DNA from 2 places in the Neobacillus sp. D3-1R genome. Region 1 is predicted to be linked to the other one. Evidence: riboswitches for the same ligand, from Rfam matches in the RefSeq annotation. Region 1 holds a riboswitch; the other holds the start of a gene.
The links. Region 1 has a riboswitch for S-adenosylmethionine ahead of metK (methionine adenosyltransferase). Riboswitches for the same ligand answer to the same signal wherever they lie in the genome.
Positions count from the first base shown of each region.

Region 1 (10,242 bases):
TTGATGTGAAAAAACTTTTAGAAAGATAAAGTTAAATCAAGGGGTTAGAAGGATGAAGGAATTTCTCGATTTTTTTGGTCATAATGTTCAATTTTTTGACGTTAATGAACCATTTTCTAGTGAAATAAAACATGTTTTAATCATATGTAAATTTAAAGATAACTGGCTATTAACCAATCATAAAAGCAGAGGTTTTGAGTTTCCTGGAGGAAAAGTGGAGCAAGGTGAGTCTTTAGAGGAAGCGGCCAAGCGAGAAGTCTGGGAAGAAACGGGTGCCATTTTAAAACAGTTAAGAGAATTAGGCACGTATAAAGTTTTTGATTCAAAGGGGCCATTCAGTAAAAAAGTTTATTTAGGTATGGTGGACCATTTAGAAATAACAAATCAGTACATGGAGACCAATGGACCTGTCCTGGTGGATAAAGAGCAGTTACGGCAAATAAGATTTCAAGATGACTTTAGTTTTATCATGAAGGATTCGGTAGTAGAAATTTGCTTAGAAAAAATAGATAAGGGTGCATTCTAAGAATGCACCCCAGATTACATTTTCAGTTAGTTATTTTTGATTAATTTCTTTTCAATAAAATCAACAAGCTGGTACATCAGGGTTGCGAAAAAGGCAATGACTAATAATGAGAGAAGCACTAATGTAAAGTTAAAAACTTGAAAACCATAGATAATCATGTACCCTAATCCTTTGGACGCGACGAGAAATTCACCGACAATGACACCCACCCATGACAATCCAACATTTACTTTTAAGGTAGAAATGATGGTTGGAAAACTTGCAGGCAAAATTGCTTCTTTAAAGCATTGGCTTCGCGTTGCTCCAAAGGTTTGCAAAACTTTTAGATAGTTTGGATCGACTTCTCGGAACGAAGTGTAAATGACGATTGTTGTGATGATGATGGAGATGATAGCTCCCATGGCAATCACGGATGTTAAGCCAGGACTTAAGGCAACGATTAAAATAGGACCTAATGCGACTTTAGGCATGGAATTCAGTATGACTAGGTATGGATCTAATACCTTTGATAGAAATGGTGACCACCAAAGGATAGTAGCTAGTAAGGTGCCTAAAAAAGTTCCTAGAATAAATCCAAATACGGTTTCCATTAGAGTGATTCCTGTGTTGGTGAGTAAAGTGCCATCTTGAATTTTGGTTATCAGTAATCCAAACACTTTTGAAGGAGAACTAAAAATTAATGGGTCAATCCATGTCCTTTGACTGGCTATTTCCCATACTGCAAAAAACAAAATAAAGATGAGGATTTGGTAGAAACGCACCCATTTTTTTTCGCGTTGTAAGGATTTTATATATTGCTGATGAAGGAGAGTAGTTTGATTATTTTCATTCAAGAGACTCCAACTCCTTCCATATCTTTTGAAATATAGTCGTATATAGCTCATGACTTCGAGCCTCAAAAGGGGTTAATTGACGTAACTCGTCCGGGATCGTAAACATTTTATGCACTCTGCCGGGGTTTGCCGCAAATAGATAGACTTTATCACTCATGGCAATGGATTCACCAATATCGTGTGTGACCAGAATCGCTGTTTTTCCGAATGCTTTCAGTGTATTTGATACCAAATCTTCTAGTTTAAGCTTTGTTTGATAATCTAATGCTGAAAATGGTTCATCAAGCATTAATATTTTGGGTTCAGTTGCTAGAGTACGAACTAATGCTACCCTTTGTCTCATACCGCCTGAAAGCTGCTTTGGATACTGCTTTTCTACTCCTTTTAACCCCATTTTACCGAGCAAATCCAATGCATATTGTTTGGTTTCATTGGTTAATTGATTAGATAGCTTTAGTCCTAACAAAATATTATCTTCAATCGTTTTCCACGGAAAAAGATAATCTTGTTGCAGCATGTATCCAATATGGTCATTCGATGTATCTATCGGTTTGGATTCGAGATAGACTTTTCCCTGTGTCGGGGATAGAAGACCAGCAATTATGGATAATAAGGTTGTTTTACCACAGCCGCTAGGGCCGAGGAAGGAGATGAATTCTCCCTCCTCAATTTGTATAGAAACATCGGAGAGGGCCGTTGTAGCCGATGTTTTAGTAAAATAAGTGTGATGTACATGATTAATCTCTAAAAAGCTCATTTGGCGGCCTCCCTGTCTTTTTAAATACTATTTCATAACACTGTTTGCAATTTTGGTATTAACAAGAGTCTTATAATCGATATGTTTTGGAAGTTCTCCGGCTTCGTCCATAATATCCTGTAGGTTATTCCATTCTTCTTCATCTAAAATTGGATCAGTAGCATAAGACCCTTGGCCTTTATAACGTTCAACAACCGTTGCAATCAATTCTTCATCCGTATCTGGAAATTGAGGTTTGATTACTTTTGCCACTTCTTGTGGAGAATGTGATTCTACCCATTGCTGCGCTTTATAAATAGCTCTAGTAAACTTCTCAACCATCTCGGCATTTTCTTTCATAGTGCTTTCTTTAGTCATAAATGTGGTATAAGGAACATGACCGGAATCTTTACCAAATGAAGCCACAATGTGTCCTTTTCCTTCACTTTCGAAAAGACTGGCAGTTGGTTCGAATAATTGGACATAGTCGCCTGTTCCAGATGCAAAGGCTGGAGCAATATTGGCATAATCAACATTTTGAATCAGTTCTAAATCATTGTGTGGGTCAATACCATGATTTTTCAAAACAAATTCACCAACCATTTGCGGCATACCGCCTTTTCGCTGCCCAAGGAAGGTGCTTCCTTTTAATTGGTCCCAAGAAAAGTTATCTATTTTCTCTCTTGAAACAAGGAAGGTACCATCCGTTTGGGTCAGTTGGGCAAAGTTAATGACTTTATCCTTGGCATCCTGGGCATATACATAAATGGAGGTTTCTGAACCCACAAGGGCAACATCCACACCACCAGAAAGAAGGGCAGTCATCGTTTTATCGCCACCTGGTACAGTGGTCACTTCTACATCAAGACCTTCATCTTTAAAAAATCCTTTTTCCAGGGCAACATATTGGGGAGCATAAAAAATAGAATGGGTTACTTCGGCTACTTTTACTTTTTGAACTTTGTCTTTTCCGCAAGCGGTTAAGGAAAACATGACAATGAAAATAATGAGCGATGTAAAGCCTATTTTGAACCAACTTTTTTTCATACCAAATTCCTCCTAACGTTTAAAAAAATGTTACGGTTAAATCAGCTATTCTTGAACAAATGGGCGATTTACCTATCTACGTTTATCCTATGAACAATTAAAAAATGTGTGAATGCCTAGATGATATTTTGGAAGGAAGTTATTTTTATGTATCGAAAAATGGAGGGAATAATAGAACAGCAAAGGTTTCCATCTCCAAATCCAAATATTGAACTTTCCATAGTTACTTTTCTATCTGACGGTTTAAAAGTGAAGGGACTTTTAGCAGAGCCAAAAACAGATGAAGTATTAGATGGTTTTCTTTATTTACGTGGTGGAATAAAAAATGTGGGCAAAGTACGTCCTGCTCGAATTGCGCAGTTCGCCTCTGAAGGATTTATTGTCTTTGCTCCCTTTTATCGTGGAAATCAAGGAGGGGAAGGGCATGAGGATTTCGCTGGTGATGACCGAGAGGATGCATTTTCAGCTTTTACCCTTTTAGCTTCACATCCAAAGGTAAAGAACGTGCATATTTTTGGATTTTCTCGTGGAGGCGTGATGGCATTGTTGACTGCTATTCAATTTCCAGAAGCTGCTTCTGTTGTTAGTTGGGGCGGTGTAACGGATATGTTCCTAACCTACGAGGAACGACTTGATCTTAGAAGAATGATGAAAAGAGTGATTGGTGGCACTCCAAATAAATATCCAGAACGATATGAATGGAGAACCCCTTTATTTCAAATAGAAAAGTTACAGCCACCTGTGCTGATTATTCATGGGGTTAAAGATCACAATGTATCTGTAGAACATTCCTATCAATTAGAGAAGGCTCTACAGGACCATAATAAGCCTGTGGAGAGCTGGTACTTCGAAGAGTTTACCCATTACTTCCCACCAGCTATAAACCGAAAAGTTGTCGCCGGCTTAGCACAATGGATGAAAAAACATAGTCAGTAATGATAAAATAAAAGAAGAATAGGTAAGGAGAGATGGAAATGGGTATGCCTTTAGAGTTAAATACACTTGTGGTAACAAAAGGACGAGAAAACAGAATAGCTGAAAATTTATTTGAATTAGTAAAAGAGGACTACCGTCTTTACCCAATTGATATTCCGTTAGACATTCGTAAAACTTTAGAAAGTGATTCGAGCGGAATATGTGTGATAAGAAGAGTAGAATGGGAAAATAAACAAACCAAAATTACATACGAACTAGTTTCGTTAAATTCAACGAATTAAATCGGGTTCCATTGGAGCCCGGTTTTTCTTTATAGAAGTCATAAAAGTGATGAAGGACAAAACACAAGAGGGAAAGCGCAAAAATGTCCATCATAAAAGTGATGAAGGACAAAACACAAGAAGGAAAGCGTGAAAGTGTCCATCATAAAGGTGATGAAGGACAAAACACAAGAGGGAAAGCGTGGAAGTGTCCATCATAAGGGGGATGAAGGACAAAACCAAAGAAGGAAAGTGCGGAAATGTCCGTCATAAAGGTGATGAAGGACAAAACACAAGAAGGAAAGCGCGGAAATGTCCATCATAAGTTTTTAATTTTTTAATATTTAAATCAAATAAAAAAGACCGGGCCACAAAGCCCGATCTCATCAATTTATGCAATTGGTCCGCCATTTTCTTCTATTTCGGCTGGAACATTTGAGAACTTCTTAAAGTTTTCACGGAATTTTGCCGCAAGTTCTTTTGCTTTCATTTCATAAGCTGCCTGGTCTGCCCAAGTTTTATTAGGCTGAAGAACCTCATCCGGAACACCAGGAATGTGTAAAGGAATATTCAATCCAAAGATGGAGTCTTGAACCGTTTCCACATTGGTTAATTCGCCTTCTAATGCAGCTTGAATCATAGCACGTGTATAAGCTAATTTCATACGATTTCCAACACCGTATTCTCCTCCAGTCCAGCCTGTGTTGACTAAGAAGACTTGAGAATTATGTTCGGTAATCTTTTTACCAAGCATTTCTGCATAAGTTGTAGCAGGTAATGGTAAGAATGGTGAACCGAAACATGTTGAGAAAGTAGCTTCTGGAGAAGTAACTCCACGCTCTGTTCCTGCTAATTTGGATGTATAACCACTTAAGAAATGATACATTGCTTGTTCTTTTGTTAATTTTGAAATTGGAGGCAATACTCCAAATGCATCTGCAGTTAAAAATACAATCGTGTTTGGATGTCCCGCAACGCTCGGATCGACAATATTATCAATAGCTTGTAACGGATATGCAGCACGTGTATTTTCTGTTAAGGAGTTATCATCATAATCTGCTAAACGTGTTTCATTATTTAATACCACATTTTCAAGTACAGTGCCGAATCGGATAGCATCAAAAATTTGTGGTTCCTTTTCGCGAGAAAGGTTAATACATTTAGCGTAACAGCCACCTTCAATATTAAAGACACCATTTGCTGACCATCCGTGTTCATCATCACCGATTAAACGGCGGTTTGGATCTGCAGATAATGTAGTTTTACCAGTACCGGATAATCCAAAGAATAGAGCTACATCACCTTCACGTCCTACATTGGCTGAGCAATGCATTGGGAAAATATCTTGTTCAGGCAACAAGTAATTCATAACAGAGAAAATGGATTTTTTCATTTCACCTGCATATTCTGTACCACCGATGAGGACAATTCGCTTCTCAAAGGATATAATAATAAATGTCTCTGAAATTGTGCCATCCACTGCAGGGTCGGCTTTAAAGTTCGGAGCAGATATAACAGTGAATTCTGAAGAATGTTCTAATAGTTCTTCCTCATTCGGTCGAATAAATAATTGATGAGCAAAGAGATTATGCCAAGCGTACTCATTAATAACTTGGATTGGTAGACGATATTTTTTATCTGCACCAGCAAAACCTTTAAAGACATAGACTTCATCTTTATCCTGCAAATAATGGATTACTTTTGTATATAGTCTAGAAAATGCATCTTCAGATATTGGTTGATTGACAGAACCCCAACTGATTTTTTCTTTAACTGAGGCTTCATCAACTATATATTTATCTTTAGGAGAGCGACCTGTATACTTCCCTGTAGTGGCTCTAACCGCTCCTGTTGAAGTTAATAAACCTTCGTTTCGAGTAAGAACTTTTTCTACTAGTTGTGGAACAGATAACTGGACTTGGATATTTTCGCTCTGTAATAATTGGTTTAATTCATTGCGAACGCCAACTGAATTCATTTTATGAATACCTTCCTTTTCCCTTTTTCCTTGGAATTAATTCTGAATAATCATCATTTTTTAAATCATGATATCTTGTTAAATAGTATAACACATTTAACTAATTAGTCTATACTATTCGGATAAATTAGGTAAAAAATTTTACATTTTCCTATCATTTTTCCATATCATTCATTTATATGAAAAATAATCAAAAAAAGCATTGACATCATTCGACATGGTGAGTTATGATTTTACCTTGAACGGATACTCTCTTATCCCGAGCTGGTGGAGGGACAGGCCCTATGAAACCCAGCAACCTACCCAATTTAATAAAGGATCTTACTGATCTTTATTTTTGGAAAAGGTGCTAAACCTGCGCAAGGTATCGACCTTGAACGATAAGAGTGAAAGGCGCGACAGCGAACTAATAACCTTTCCTCAAAAACATGGGAAGGTTTTTTTATTTGTTTTATGAAGTGACCTTTTAGAAATAGCAAAAGAGTTTAATTGTGAGTATACATTTTAATCTGTACATCATAAAAACTCAATGTTTTATTCATACTATAAGGGAATGAGTACCGTATCATAATGAGGTTTAATATAGGAGGAATTCGGATGTCAACAAAACGTCGTTTGTTCACTTCTGAATCAGTAACTGAAGGTCATCCTGATAAAATCTGTGACCAAATTTCTGATTCCATTTTAGACGCTATTCTAGCAAAAGATGCAAATGCTCGTGTAGCAGCAGAAACTTCTGTTACAACTGGTTTAGTTTTAGTAGCAGGTGAAATTACAACTTCTACATATGTAGATATTCCAAAGATCGTTCGCCAAACCATAAAAGACATAGGTTACAACCGTGCGAAATATGGCTTTGACTCTGAGACTTGTGCTGTTTTAACTTCTATCGATGAGCAATCAGCTGATATCGCAATGGGTGTTGACCAAGCTCTTGAAGCTCGTGAAGGACAAATGTCTGAAGAAGAACTTGATGCCATCGGTGCAGGGGACCAAGGTTTAATGTTTGGTTTTGCATGTAATGAAACAAAAGAGCTTATGCCTCTTCCAATTTCATTAGCTCACAAACTTGCTCGTCGTTTAACTTACGTTCGTAAAGAAGAGATTCTTCCATACTTACGTCCAGATGGTAAAACTCAAGTAACAGTTGAATATGATGAAAACGATAAGCCGGTTCGTATCGATACAATCGTTATTTCAACTCAGCACCATCCAGAAATTAGTCTTGAGCAAATTCAACGCAATTTAAAAGAACATGTTATCAATCCGGTTGTTCCTCAAGAATTAATCGACGAAAATACAAAATATTTCATCAACCCAACTGGACGCTTTGTTATCGGTGGACCTCAAGGTGATGCTGGTTTAACAGGACGTAAAATCATTGTAGATACTTATGGCGGTTATGCTCGTCACGGCGGTGGCGCATTCTCTGGTAAGGATCCTACAAAGGTTGACCGTTCTGCTGCGTACGCTGCACGTTATGTTGCAAAAAACCTAGTTGCTGCTGGTTTAGCTGAAAAAGTGGAAGTTCAATTAGCATACGCAATTGGTGTAGCACATCCAGTTTCCATTTCTGTTGATACATTTGGTACAGGTACTGTTGGAGAAGATGTATTAGTTGAACTTGTTCGTGAAAACTTTGACCTGCGCCCAGCAGGCATTATTAAAATGCTAGACCTTCGTCGTCCTATCTATAAGCAAACAGCTGCTTACGGACACTTTGGACGTACAGATGTTGATTTACCATGGGAAAGAACAGATAAAGCTGAAGCTTTAAAAACACAAGCAGCTAATCGTTAATTTCTATTCTAGAAAATGAAAGCATTCTTCATAGAAGAAAACATTGTATTATTCTTCTTTAAAACCAGGGAGTTACATTTTATGTAACTCCCGTTTTTATTTTTCGTCTTATAAAGTGTGAAGGAATAAAACCTCTAATTAAGGGAATAAAACGAATAGCTGGAAATTAAAGTATCCCTTTTTCTTCCTGTTTCGTAAAATTAGGACTATTGAACCGCTAAGTTTTCCGCTTTTTCAGTGCCATTTTTTAAAAAACAGTGGTAGTATTAGAGAGGATATTTTTTAAGACTATCTTGGTAAATTTTCAAAGAGAGAAACGGAGTAGGTGACTACATAATGTGTGGATTTATTGGTTGTGTCCATGATCAAGCACAACAATTTCGTGATGAAGATAAACAACTGTTTAAAAATATGAATAATGTCATTACCCATCGTGGTCCAGATGATGATGGCTATTATTTAGATGAATATATTCAATTTGGTTTTCGCCGTTTAAGTATCATTGATATTGAAAGCGGTCATCAGCCGTTAACGTATGAAAATGAACGCTATTGGATTCTTTTTAATGGTGAGATTTATAATTACGTGGAATTAAGAGAAGAACTGGTTAAGGAAGGCTTAACCTTTGCTACTCATTCTGACACAGAGGTAATCATTGCTCTTTACAGCCGTTTAAAAGAGAAAGCGGTTGAAAAGCTAAGAGGTATGTTTGCAATCCTTATCTGGGATAAGGAAGAACAAACACTCTTTGGAGCACGTGACTCCTTTGGAATTAAACCTTTATTTTTCTATCAGGATGCAGAGCGTACTTTGTTTGGTTCAGAAAAGAAAAGTATTTTATTAGCTTTAGAAAACACAGAACTCAATAGAGATGCTTTACAGTATTATTTGACCTATCAATTTGTTCCAGAACCTTATAGCATGACTGCTGGAATACAAAAATTAGAGCCAGGGCATTATTTTACGAAAAAAATCGGTTCGAAAATGGAAGTAAAGCGCTATTGGAGAGCTTCCTTCCACCCTGTACAAAAATCAGAATCTGACTTTGTGAAGGAAATAAAAGATGTTCTTTTTGATAGTGTCAAGATGCATATGCGCAGTGATGTGCCAGTAGGATCGTTTTTATCTGGTGGAATTGATTCATCGATCATTGCATCGATAGCAAAGGAATTCCATCCAGCTATAAAAACCTTTTCAGTTGGTTTTGATCATAATGGGTTTAGTGAAATTGATGTGGCCAAGGAAACAGCTGAAAAGTTAGGTGTAGAAAATATTAGTTATATCATATCACCGCAGGAATATATGAATGAAATTCCTAAAATTATGTGGCATATGGATGATCCACTTGCAGATCCAGCTTGTGTACCACTTTATTTTGTAGCACGTGAAGCTAGAAAGCATGTAACCGTCGTTCTTTCTGGGGAAGGTGCGGATGAATTATTTGGTGGATATAATATTTACCGTGAGCCGCAATCACTAGAAGTATTCAATAAAATTCCTCGTGTTGGTAAAGCTGTTCTTAAAGGAATCGCAAATGTTTTACCGGAAGGAACGAAAGGTAAAAGCTTTATTGAACGTGGTGTAACACCAATGGAAGAGCGCTATATTGGAAATGCCAAAATGTTTACAGAAGAGGAAAAACGCCATCTTTTGAAGGGCTATCAAGAAGGGTTAAACTATACAGATATTACAAAGCCTCTATATGCTGAAAGCAAAGGCTATGATCCAGTTGACCGCATGCAGTTTATTGATATTCACACTTGGATGCGTGGAGACATTCTCTTAAAAGCAGATAAAATGACGATGGCTCATTCCTTAGAGCTTCGTGTTCCTTTCTTAGATAAGGTTGTTTTTGATGTTGCTTCTAAAATTCCAACCAGTTTAAAAACAGCAAATGGAACAACTAAATATATCTTAAGAAAAGCGGCTGAAGGCATTGTTCCTGATCATGTTCTAAATCGTAAAAAACTTGGATTCCCTGTACCCATTCGCCATTGGTTAAAGGATGAAATGAATGATTGGGCAAAAAAAATAATCCGTGAAAGTAATACGGATCATTTAATCAATAAGGCCTATCTATTAAAGCTGCTAGAAGATCATTGCCAAAACAAAGCGGACAATAGCCG
Region 1 is NZ_CP197471.1:3,443,537-3,453,778, reverse strand. It holds gene ytkD (RNA deprotection pyrophosphohydrolase) at 53-526, shown strand; gene ACSBPO_RS17695 (ABC transporter permease) at 553-1,359, opposite strand; gene ACSBPO_RS17690 (ABC transporter ATP-binding protein) at 1,352-2,116, opposite strand; gene ACSBPO_RS17685 (ABC transporter substrate-binding protein) at 2,144-3,088, opposite strand; gene ACSBPO_RS17680 (alpha/beta hydrolase family protein) at 3,290-4,078, shown strand; gene ACSBPO_RS17675 (DUF2584 domain-containing protein) at 4,117-4,359, shown strand; gene pckA (phosphoenolpyruvate carboxykinase (ATP)) at 4,730-6,316, opposite strand; SAM riboswitch class I at 6,568-6,703, shown strand; gene metK (methionine adenosyltransferase) at 6,914-8,116, shown strand; gene asnB (asparagine synthase (glutamine-hydrolyzing)) at 8,453-10,242, shown strand, end outside.

Region 2 (10,242 bases), 2.1 Mb from region 1:
ATGGATCCTCCAACAAAATGTACATTGAACTTTTTAGCCTTTTCTCGCAGAAAATCAATCGTTTTCTTTGCATGTTGGTCTGCTGTAACTGGTAAGTTTTCTAAATCATAACCTGTTGTCCACAATTCAGGAAAGACAATGATATCCGGTGATTTTTGCATGGCTAATTCAATTTGGGCTTCTGCCTTTTGATAATTTAATTCTGGATTCCCAAATTCTATCGACATTTGGATTAGAGCAATTTTATATTTCATCATGACTCACCACAATCTTTTAAATTTTTCTTTACATTCTGTCATTAAAGTTATATCATTTGTGACTAGATTTTCAATAAAAATTTTCTAATAGATTTGTGTAGGTGAATGTAGATGAAGACTTTTCAACAATCTAATTTATTAAATAGTTTACCAAAGCAGTTTTTTGCTTCTCTTGTTAAGAAAGTATCCCTTTCTGTTGCTAATGGTCATGATGTCATTAATCTTGGGCAAGGTAATCCCGATCAGCCGACACCAGAACATATTGTAAAAAAATTGCAGGAAGCAGCAGCGAATCCCATAAATCATAAGTATTCGCCCTTTCAGGGATATAAGTATTTCAAGCAGGCTGCTGTCGATTTTTATGAAAGAGAATATGGGGTTAGTTTAGATCCTGATACGGAAGTAGCGGTTCTATTTGGCGGTAAGGCAGGCTTAGTAGAAATTCCGCAATGCTTATTAAATCCTGGTGATACCATACTTGTCCCAGATCCAGGGTATCCAGATTATTGGTCAGGTGTATCGCTTGCCCAGGCAAACATGGTTACAATGCCTTTGCTAGAAGAGAATGGCTTTTTACCTGTATATGAAACGATTGAACCTGAAATTCTTGAAAAAGCGAAATTAATGTTTTTAAACTATCCCAATAACCCTACTGGTGCTACTGCATCTCTTGAATTTTTTGAAAAAACGGTAGAATTAGCAAAGAATACGAATATTTGTGTGGTACATGACTTTGCCTATGGCGCAATTGGGTTTGATGGACAAAAGCCGATCAGCTTTTTACAAACGGAAGGGGCTAAGGATATTGGAATCGAAATCTATACTTTATCCAAAACCTATAACATGGCAGGCTGGCGTGTTGGATTTGCGGTAGGAAATCGCAGTGTCATTTCTGCTATTGAACTGTTACAGGACCACCTTTATGTAAGCATTTTTGGAGGAATTCAGGAAGCTGCAGCAGTAGCTTTAAACGCTTCACAACAGTGTGTGGAAGAGCTAAATGCCTTATATGAATCTAGAAGAAACGTCTTGATAGAGGGATTAAAGTCAATTGGTTGGGATGTTCGTGCACCAAAAGGTTCATTTTTTGCTTGGTTAAAGGTCCCGGAAGGCTATACTTCTGAAGAATTTGCGGATTTTTTATTAGAAAAGGCACATATTGCTGTCGCACCAGGAGTAGGATTTGGTCATTATGGAGAAGGTTATGTTCGTGTTGGACTCTTAACTTCTGAAGGAAGAATGCAAGAAGCAGTAGAGAGAATTAAATCTTTAGAAATTTTCAAATAATCCATTGACAATGTTATTAAATCCTGTCATAATCCAAATTAATTTGAAAAATAACATTTACAACGTATAAAATAAATAAACGATTTTCTTATCAAGAGCAGGCGGAGGGACTAGCCCTATGAAGCCCGGCAACCGATTTTATGAATCCGTTCATAAAGCACGGTGCTAATTCTTGCAGCGAAAAAGCTGAAAGATAAGAGGACGTTAGTTATGTATGCTAACCTCTTCTTATTTGAAGAGGTTTTTTTATTGTGAAAATTGCAAACAAAGAATAGTCATGCAGATGAGTTTGAAAGGAAGATTTACGATGAATGATTTAATTGCTACGTATCTTATTAAAGATATCAAGGGTAGCCCACTTAAAAAAGCAGAGGATATAGCTCTCGGATTAACAATTGGATCATGGACTGATCTACCTGAACTTGAGCAAAATCAATTAAGAAAACATAAAGGCAAAGTAGTTTCTATCGAAGAAGATCCTGAACATGAAGGGGAAGCCATTATAAAGATTGCCTATCCTCCTGTAAACTTCTCAGCAGATATTCCGGCTATGTTAACCACAGTGTTTGGGAAATTATCATTGGACGGAAAGGTCAAATTACTAGATTTAGAGTTTCCTGATCAATTAAAGGATATCTTTCCAGGTCCAAGGTTTGGGATAAACGGAATAAGGGAGAAATTAGGTGTTTACGATCGACCGTTACTAATGAGTATCTTTAAAGGTGTAATCGGGAGAGATCTTAATTTCTTATCTAGACAACTTGAAGCACAAGCCTTAGGAGGGGTTGACATTGTAAAGGATGATGAAATCCTTTTTGATAATGGATTAACCCCATTTGAAGAACGAATTTTATCAGGAAAAAGAGTATTACAAAACACTTATGAACAATCTGGACATCGGACTTTGTATGCGGTTAATTTATCGGGACGGACCTCTCGTTTAAAAGAAAAAGCTCGAAAAGCGAAAGAGTTAGGTGCTGATTTATTATTATTTAATGTTTTTGCTTATGGGCTAGATACTCTCCAAGAATTGCGTGAAGATGATGAAATTGGATTGCCAATAATGGCGCATCCAGCAGTAAGTGGTGCCCTTACTTCTTCTAATTCCTATGGATTATCTCACTCACTCTTACTTGGTAAACTCTTGAGATATGCTGGGGCAGATTTATCCTTATTCCCATCACCTTATGGTTCTGTAGCATTAGAAAAAGAGAAGGCAATATCGATTAAACAGGAGCTAATAAAAGAAGATACCTACTATAAGAAAGCATTTCCTGTACCATCCGCTGGAATTCATCCTGGATTGGTTCCATTATTAATTAATGATTTCGGGCAAGATTCTATCATAAATGCAGGCGGTGGTGTTCACGGCCACCCATTGGGTGCAATAGGTGGTGGAAAAGCGTTTCGACAAGCGATTGATGTACATTTGAAGGGCCAAACTCTGATAGAAGGTGCCGAAACATACCCAGAATTAAAGACAGCCCTTGAGTTATGGGGATATGTGGAGGTGAATTCATAATGGGCAGACCTGTTATTTATTGTGATTTTGATGGAACAATCACGGAAAAAGACAATATTATTGCGATCATGAAAGAGTTTGCTCCTCCTGGATGGGAAGCAATAAAAGACGATATATTGTCTCAAAAAGTTAGCATTCAAAATGGAGTGGGCCAATTATTTGCGTTGCTCCCAAGCAATCTAAAAAATGATATCGTCCAATTTTCCTTAAAAAATGCTGTCATACGTGATGGTTTTCCTGAGTTATTACAGTTAACAAAGGAAGAAGGAATTCCTTTTCATGTTGTAAGTGGGGGGATTGACTTTTTTGTAGATCCCATCTTAGAGCCATATGGACCATTTACTAGTATATATTGTAACAGCGCAGATTTTTTGAATCATACAATCAATATACTTTGGCCGAATGCTTGCGATGATCTTTGTGATAACGGTTGTGGATGCTGCAAACCCAGTGTTATTAGAAAATTAAAAAATCCAAATGATTTCACAATCGTAATTGGAGATTCCATTACAGATTTAGAAGCAGCAAAACAAGCGGATTTTGTTTTTGCTAGGGAGTTTTTGGCTGATAAGTGTGAAGAATTAGGCATTCAATATAAAAAGTTCGAAACGTTTTACGATTGTATAGATTTAATTAAAAAATGGATTGGGGTGAATCGAGCAAATGTTTAAAGAAAAATGGAATGAGTTAGCGGATGTAAAGGATGAGCTTGCTGGCCGAGACTGGTTTATGGGCACAAGTGGAAATTTAGCTATTAAGGTGCAAAACGAGCCATTGCAATTTTTAGTTACAGCAAGTGGAAAAGATAAGCGCCAAAGAACAGATGAGGACTTTTTATTAGTAGATCAGTTTGGTCAACCAGCTGTCCCAACCCATTTAAAGCCTTCTGCTGAAACTTTATTACATGTTGAAATTTACCGAAGAACTAATGCTGGTTGCAGCTTGCATGTTCACACCATCGATAACAATGTTATATCAGAGATTTACGGTGACCGAGGAGAGGTTTCTTTTCAAGGCCAAGAACTGATTAAAGCTTTTGATCAATGGGAAGAAGATGCTGTATTAAAAATACCAATTATCCGCAATTATGCGCATATACCAACCTTATCCAAGGCATTTTCAGAACATATTCATGGTGACTCAGGTGCTGTATTAATACGTAATCATGGAATTACAGTTTGGGGAAGAACCGCTTTCGAAGCAAAAAAAATCTTAGAAGCATCAGAATTCTTATTCCGCTATCAACTGAGATTATTAGAACACAAACCTTTCCAATTATTTAAAGTAGTTTAATTTAATTAAATTTTAAGATATTGCTCTGTTAAAGAGCAGTATCGATTTGTAACAATGTTGATTGGAGCGAAAGGCGCGAGACTCCTGCGGGAGAAGCGGGACAGGTGAGACCCCACAGGAGCGCCAGCGACGAGGAGGCTCACAGCACGCCCCGCGGAAAGCGAGTGCCTGCAGCGGAAATCAACATTCCTATATAACAGAGACTAAAATAAAAAAAGTGAGGGAATTGACATGGCATATATTAAATTTCAAGAAAACGGTAATCTGATTGAAAATCAACAGGAAGTATTAGACTTTTTAACAAGCCAAGAAGTGATTTATGAGCACTGGGATATTACTAAACTTCCAGCACATCTTAATGAGAAATATCTTCTATCTGACGAGGAAAAAGAAGAAATATTAAATACATTTGATGGTGAAATCGCGGCTATCTCTGAAAGAAGAGGATATAAGGCTCAAGATGTAATCTCTCTATCTGAAAATACACCGAATCTAGAACAACTTCTAGTAAATTTCCAAAAAGAGCATCATCATACTGACGACGAAGTTCGTTTTATTGTAAGCGGACATGGCGTATTTATTATCCAAGGAAAAGACGGAGCTTTCTTTGAGGTACATTTAAATCCTGGTGATTTAATTTCTGTTCCACCGAATATTCGACATTACTTTACTTTAAAAGAGGATAGAAAAGTTGTGGCTATTCGTATCTTTGTTACAACAGAGGGCTGGGTACCTATTTACGAAAAAGAAGAAGTAGAAGCTTAATATTTTGATAAAGTCCCTTCACTTAGGTGATGGGTCTTTTTGACTATTATAAGGGGTGTTAGTGTCGAAAAATAGGATATAATACCTAAGGTTGTTGTCGAATCCGAAGAGTTGATTGGAAGTTTTGTCTAATATTGCGAATCTATTTACATTTATTCAAATTATTGTCATAATTCATCAGGTATACAAATTAAGTACCTTAATGTATAAGTGGAAAGTGGATTAGGAGGAAATAGAGTTGTGCCAGACAGACAAGGTGCATTCAAATAGAATGCTAGAAGAGATCAATGAGATTAGAGAAATGATGATGTTGTCCGCAAAAGTCACTGGGTTTACTAGCCAAGAAACTTTACATTATAGTCAAGAACTAGATAAATTAATATATGAATACCAATGTACCTTTCGCAATGAACCAAAAAGTAAAAATGAAATAAAAATTTCTGTTCAGCATATGTTAGTATGGCCACGAGCCTCTTTGACCTCAGAGATTATATATATATAAGATAGAAAAAAGGACTGAATGATTTTCAGTCCTTTTATATATATTTAAAATATATCGATAATGAAAATCATAAACAATAAGCCGACTATAAAGGAATATGTAGCATTCCTCTCATTTCCATCTCCATGACTCTCAGGTATTAATTCTTTATAGATAATGAAAAGCATGGCTCCTGCTGCAAAGGCAAGACCATAAGGCACAAGTGCATCTAGATAAGAAGTTAGGTAGTACCCTAATAGAGAAGTGATAATTTCAATAGCCCCGGTCAAGGTTGAGATGATAAAAGCTTTAACCTTATTTATTTTTTGATTGATTAAAAATAAGGCAACTAATAGTCCTTCAGGTGCATTTTGAAACCCAATAGCAAATGCGATTAGATTCCCAGTTTCTCCATGGTTTGATGCATAACTTACTCCAACAGAGAGGCCTTCTGGAATATTATGCAAGGTAATAGCCGCGATAATTAACAATGCCTTTTCATCAAATTTAAGTCCACTTTTTGAATGCTGTAAATCTATATGTGGGATATTTTTTTCCATTATAGTTAAGACAAAAACACCGAGAATAATTCCAATAGCTAACGGAATAAAACCATCGTAGCTTAAAGCTTCAGGAATAAGCCCCATCGTAGAAGCAGCCATCATAACACCTGCTGTAAAGGCTAACAAAACATCCCGAAACCGGTGTGTAACATTTTGACTCATAAACAGGATAATCATAGCCCCAAAACCTGTTGATAAGGCTGATAAAATGCTTCCAATCAATACTTCCTTCATAGCACTTGTTCCTTTCCTTCATTTCGACAATTATTTATTGAACTTTCATATTTGAACGTATGGGTGTGATTTATATCATTGTCTATATCTTTATATTTCTTATAGTATAATAAACAGTTTATTTTCAATTTCTTAATTTTACTCCATCAAAATGAATGACATTTCTGTATGAGAATTTTGGACATCCATGGAATGCATCTATTCTACTACACTTCTTTACTAAACGATACATATTTCCATCTTTACATCATGTGTTACTAGCGTATTAAGTGAAACCCTTTTGGATCACAACATCACTATATAGCATATTTTAAGGGTCAAAATGGTTACAAATTTTTAACAAAGTATGAAAATACTCTCAAATGTTCATAGATTGTTAACCCTTTATTTTAATCGTTTGTACTATGCTTATATTACGATACATATATCGTAATAAAAGCATTTTCAATTATATGATGAAGGCTTTTGCTTTCAAATATATCTACCCATAGAGGAGGTCTAGTATTCATGCACATTGTCGTCTGTGTCAAGCAAGTACCAGATACCAAAATTATTAAAATTAATCCCAAAACGAACACTCTTGACCGCCGTAGTGCACCAGCCATTTTAAATCCATATGATGCACATGCTGTACAAGAGGCTGTAAGACTAAAAAAACTACATGGTGGTACGGTATCTGTTTTATCAATGGGTCCACCACAGGCAACAGAAGTCATAAAAAAAAGTATTGAGATTGGCGCTGATGAAGGCTATCTTATTTCAGACCGTGCATTTGCAGGGGCAGATACTCTTGCTACAAGCTACGCACTTTCGAAGGCATTAGAAAGAATAGCGAAGGATAAACCAATTGATATGGTTATTTGTGGTAAACATGCCATTGATGGTGATACAGGTCAAGTAGGTCCTGGAATTGCTAGACGTCTCGACATTCCTCCAGTAACAAATGTGATTGAAGTTTCAGAAGTAAATGTTAAAAATAAAAAAGTTCAAATAAAGAGGAAACTTACAAATGGATATGAAGTCATTGAAACTCAATTACCATGCTTGTTAACAGTCGAAAAAGAAATCAATGAAATTGAATACTCTCCTATGCCGAATATGATTAATGCAGCAAGATATGAGTCCATAGTTTGGACGGTAGGAGATCTTGAAAATGTAGACCGTGTCCAACTAGGCTTAAAGGGCTCACCAACTATTGTAGGAAAAATGTTTACTCCTCCTAAGCCTGAAGGTGGTAAAAGATTAGAAGGTAATTCTACAGAACAGGTCAAACAGCTTATGGATCTGTTAATGGAGAAAAAAGAACTGTTTACGACAAGTGCAACAAATTAATATTCAATAGAATTTATTGATATAGGAGGGTCCTCTATGAATCTGGAAGAATACCAAGGGGTATGGGTATTCATTGAACAAAATGAAGGGGAAATTGAAGGCGTATCATTGGAGTTATTGGGAGCAGGAAGAAAATTAGCCGATAAGTTAGAGGTTCCTTTAGCGGGTGTGTTGCTCGGTGATGGAATTCGCCAATTAGCCAATCAAGTAATCTATTATGGTGCAGATGAAGTGTATATCATTGACCATCCGGTTTTAAAGGACTATCGAACAGAGTCATATATGAAGGGTGTCATTTTATTAGCTGAAAAGTATAAGCCAGAAATCTTTTTATATGGAGCAACACCAAATGGAAAAGATTTGGCCAGTGCTGTTGCTACAGATTTAAGTACGGGATTAACAGCTGATACGACAATGCTTGATATTGATCTTGAAAACCGGTTGTTCGAAGCAAGCCGGCCAGCTTTTGGCGGCAATATTATGGCAACCATTCTTTGTAAAAAACATCGTCCACAAATGGCGACAGTACGACCAAAAGTGATGAAAGCTCTTGAACCTGACCAGAGCCGTCAGGGGAAAATAATGGAAGAAACCATTTCTTTAAAAGAAGAAGAAATGCGTACAAAAGTGCTACAGATTGTGAAAGATGTATCAAATACAGCAAATCTTGCCGATGCACATGTTATTGTTTGTGGTGGTAAAGGTATGGGGGATTATCAAAATTTCCAACTAATTCATGAATTTGCCAAAACCATTGGTGCCAGTGTTGGTGGTTCAAGAGATGTAGTTGAAGCAGGATGGTTACCACACTCACTACAAATCGGTCAAACAGGAGAAACCGTAACACCTAAAGTATTTTTTGCTATTGGTATTTCTGGTGCTATCCAACATGTAGTTGGAATGAAGAATTCAGAAATTATCATTGCAATCAATAAAGATCCCAATGCACCTATTTTTGATGTAGCAACCTACGGTATTGTGGGAGATGCAATGGAAATTTTACCTAAATTAATAGAGCAATTTAAACAGGTACTTAAAACTTCAGGTGGTGAATTGAGCTATGTCTGAAAAATTTGATGTAATTGTTGTGGGAGCTGGACCAGCTGGAACGGCATGTGCCTTAACATGTGCAAAAAGTGGTTTAAAGGTACTATTAATTGAACGCGGTGAATATCCTGGTAGTAAAAACGTAATGGGTGGGGTCTTATATCGAAAGCAGATGGAAGAACTTATTCCAGAATTTTGGAAGGAAGCTCCTTTAGAAAGACCTGTTATTGAACAACGTTTTTGGATGATGGATAAAGAGTCAGTTGTCCAATTCGGATACAAAGGTCTAGAGTGGGGAGAAGAATCTTCCTATAATAACTTTACTGTACTTAGAGCACAATTTGATCAATGGTTTGCTCAAAAAGCTGTAGAGGCAGGCGCTTTATTAATTAATGAAACGGTTGTCTTGGAATGTATTGTGGAAAATGGAAAAGTAGTGGGAGTACGTACTGATCGACCAGATGGTGAAATATACGCTGATGTGGTGGTACTAGCAGATGGTGTTAACTCGTTATTAGGAAAACAACTAGGTTTCCATAAGGAGTTCCGTCCAGATGAAGTAGCATTAACAGTAATGGAGGTTATTAATCTCCCTAAGGATAAAATTAATGAACGATTTAATCTTTCCGATAATCAAGGCTGTACGATTGAAATTTTTGGTGATTCCACAAAGGGGAATTTAGGAACAGCTTTCCTTTACACGAATAAAGATAGCTTAAATATTGGGGTTGGAACAACTCTTTCAAGTATGATCAAGGCCAAATTAAAGCCATATGATTTATTAGATCATTTAAAAAACCATCCGATGGTAAAACCTTTACTTGAAGGTGGAGAATCTGCAGAATATTTAGCTCATCTAATCCCAGAAGGAGGATATCGTTCCGTACCAAAAGTAGCTGGAAACGGTGTCGTGTTAGTTGGGGATGCTGCTCAGCTTGTTAATGCGATTCACCGAGAGGGTTCAAACATGGCGATGTCTTCTGGGAAAATGGCTGCAGAAGCAATTATTGAAGCAAAACACCGCAATGATTTTAGTGAATCCAGTTTAAATGTTTATCGAGAAAAGTTATATGATAGCTTTATTATAAAGGATCTTGAAAAGTATAAGGATGCGGCTCATACGTTTGAAAAGTATCCTCAATATTTTAAAGAATATGTTCCAATGATGAATAAGGCTATGAGTAAGTTCTTTACCGTTGATGGTACCCCAAAACGTGATAAGCAAAAAGAAATAATGCGCAGTATCACAAAAGAAAGAGGTACTATTAATGTTATTAAAGATATGTATCGCGCATGGAAGGCGGTGAAATAATGTCTACAAAAACACTAGAAGAAAAACAGTATTTGATTCGTTTTAAGTGTGATACCAAGTCACATTTAACTGTCTTAGATCATGATGTTTGTATGACACAATGTCCCGATAAACTTTGCACGGTATTTTGCCCAGCTGAGGTTTATAAA
Region 2 is NZ_CP197471.1:1,318,389-1,328,630, forward strand. It holds gene ACSBPO_RS06680 (carbon-nitrogen family hydrolase) at 1-254, opposite strand, end outside; gene ACSBPO_RS06685 (pyridoxal phosphate-dependent aminotransferase) at 369-1,544, shown strand; SAM riboswitch class I at 1,630-1,744, shown strand; gene mtnW (2,3-diketo-5-methylthiopentyl-1-phosphate enolase) at 1,852-3,066, shown strand; gene ACSBPO_RS06695 (2-hydroxy-3-keto-5-methylthiopentenyl-1-phosphate phosphatase) at 3,066-3,737, shown strand; gene ACSBPO_RS06700 (methylthioribulose 1-phosphate dehydratase) at 3,730-4,359, shown strand; gene ACSBPO_RS06705 (cupin domain-containing protein) at 4,591-5,124, shown strand; gene ACSBPO_RS06710 (Spo0E family sporulation regulatory protein-aspartic acid phosphatase) at 5,363-5,626, shown strand; gene ACSBPO_RS06715 (ZIP family metal transporter) at 5,671-6,402, opposite strand; gene ACSBPO_RS06720 (electron transfer flavoprotein subunit beta/FixA family protein) at 6,910-7,734, shown strand; gene ACSBPO_RS06725 (electron transfer flavoprotein subunit alpha/FixB family protein) at 7,771-8,802, shown strand; gene ACSBPO_RS06730 (FAD-dependent oxidoreductase) at 8,795-10,093, shown strand; gene ACSBPO_RS06735 (ferredoxin family protein) at 10,093-10,242, shown strand, end outside.
Region 2: linked by a shared signal. The riboswitch ahead of mtnW (2,3-diketo-5-methylthiopentyl-1-phosphate enolase) and the one ahead of metK (methionine adenosyltransferase) in region 1 are both predicted to bind S-adenosylmethionine.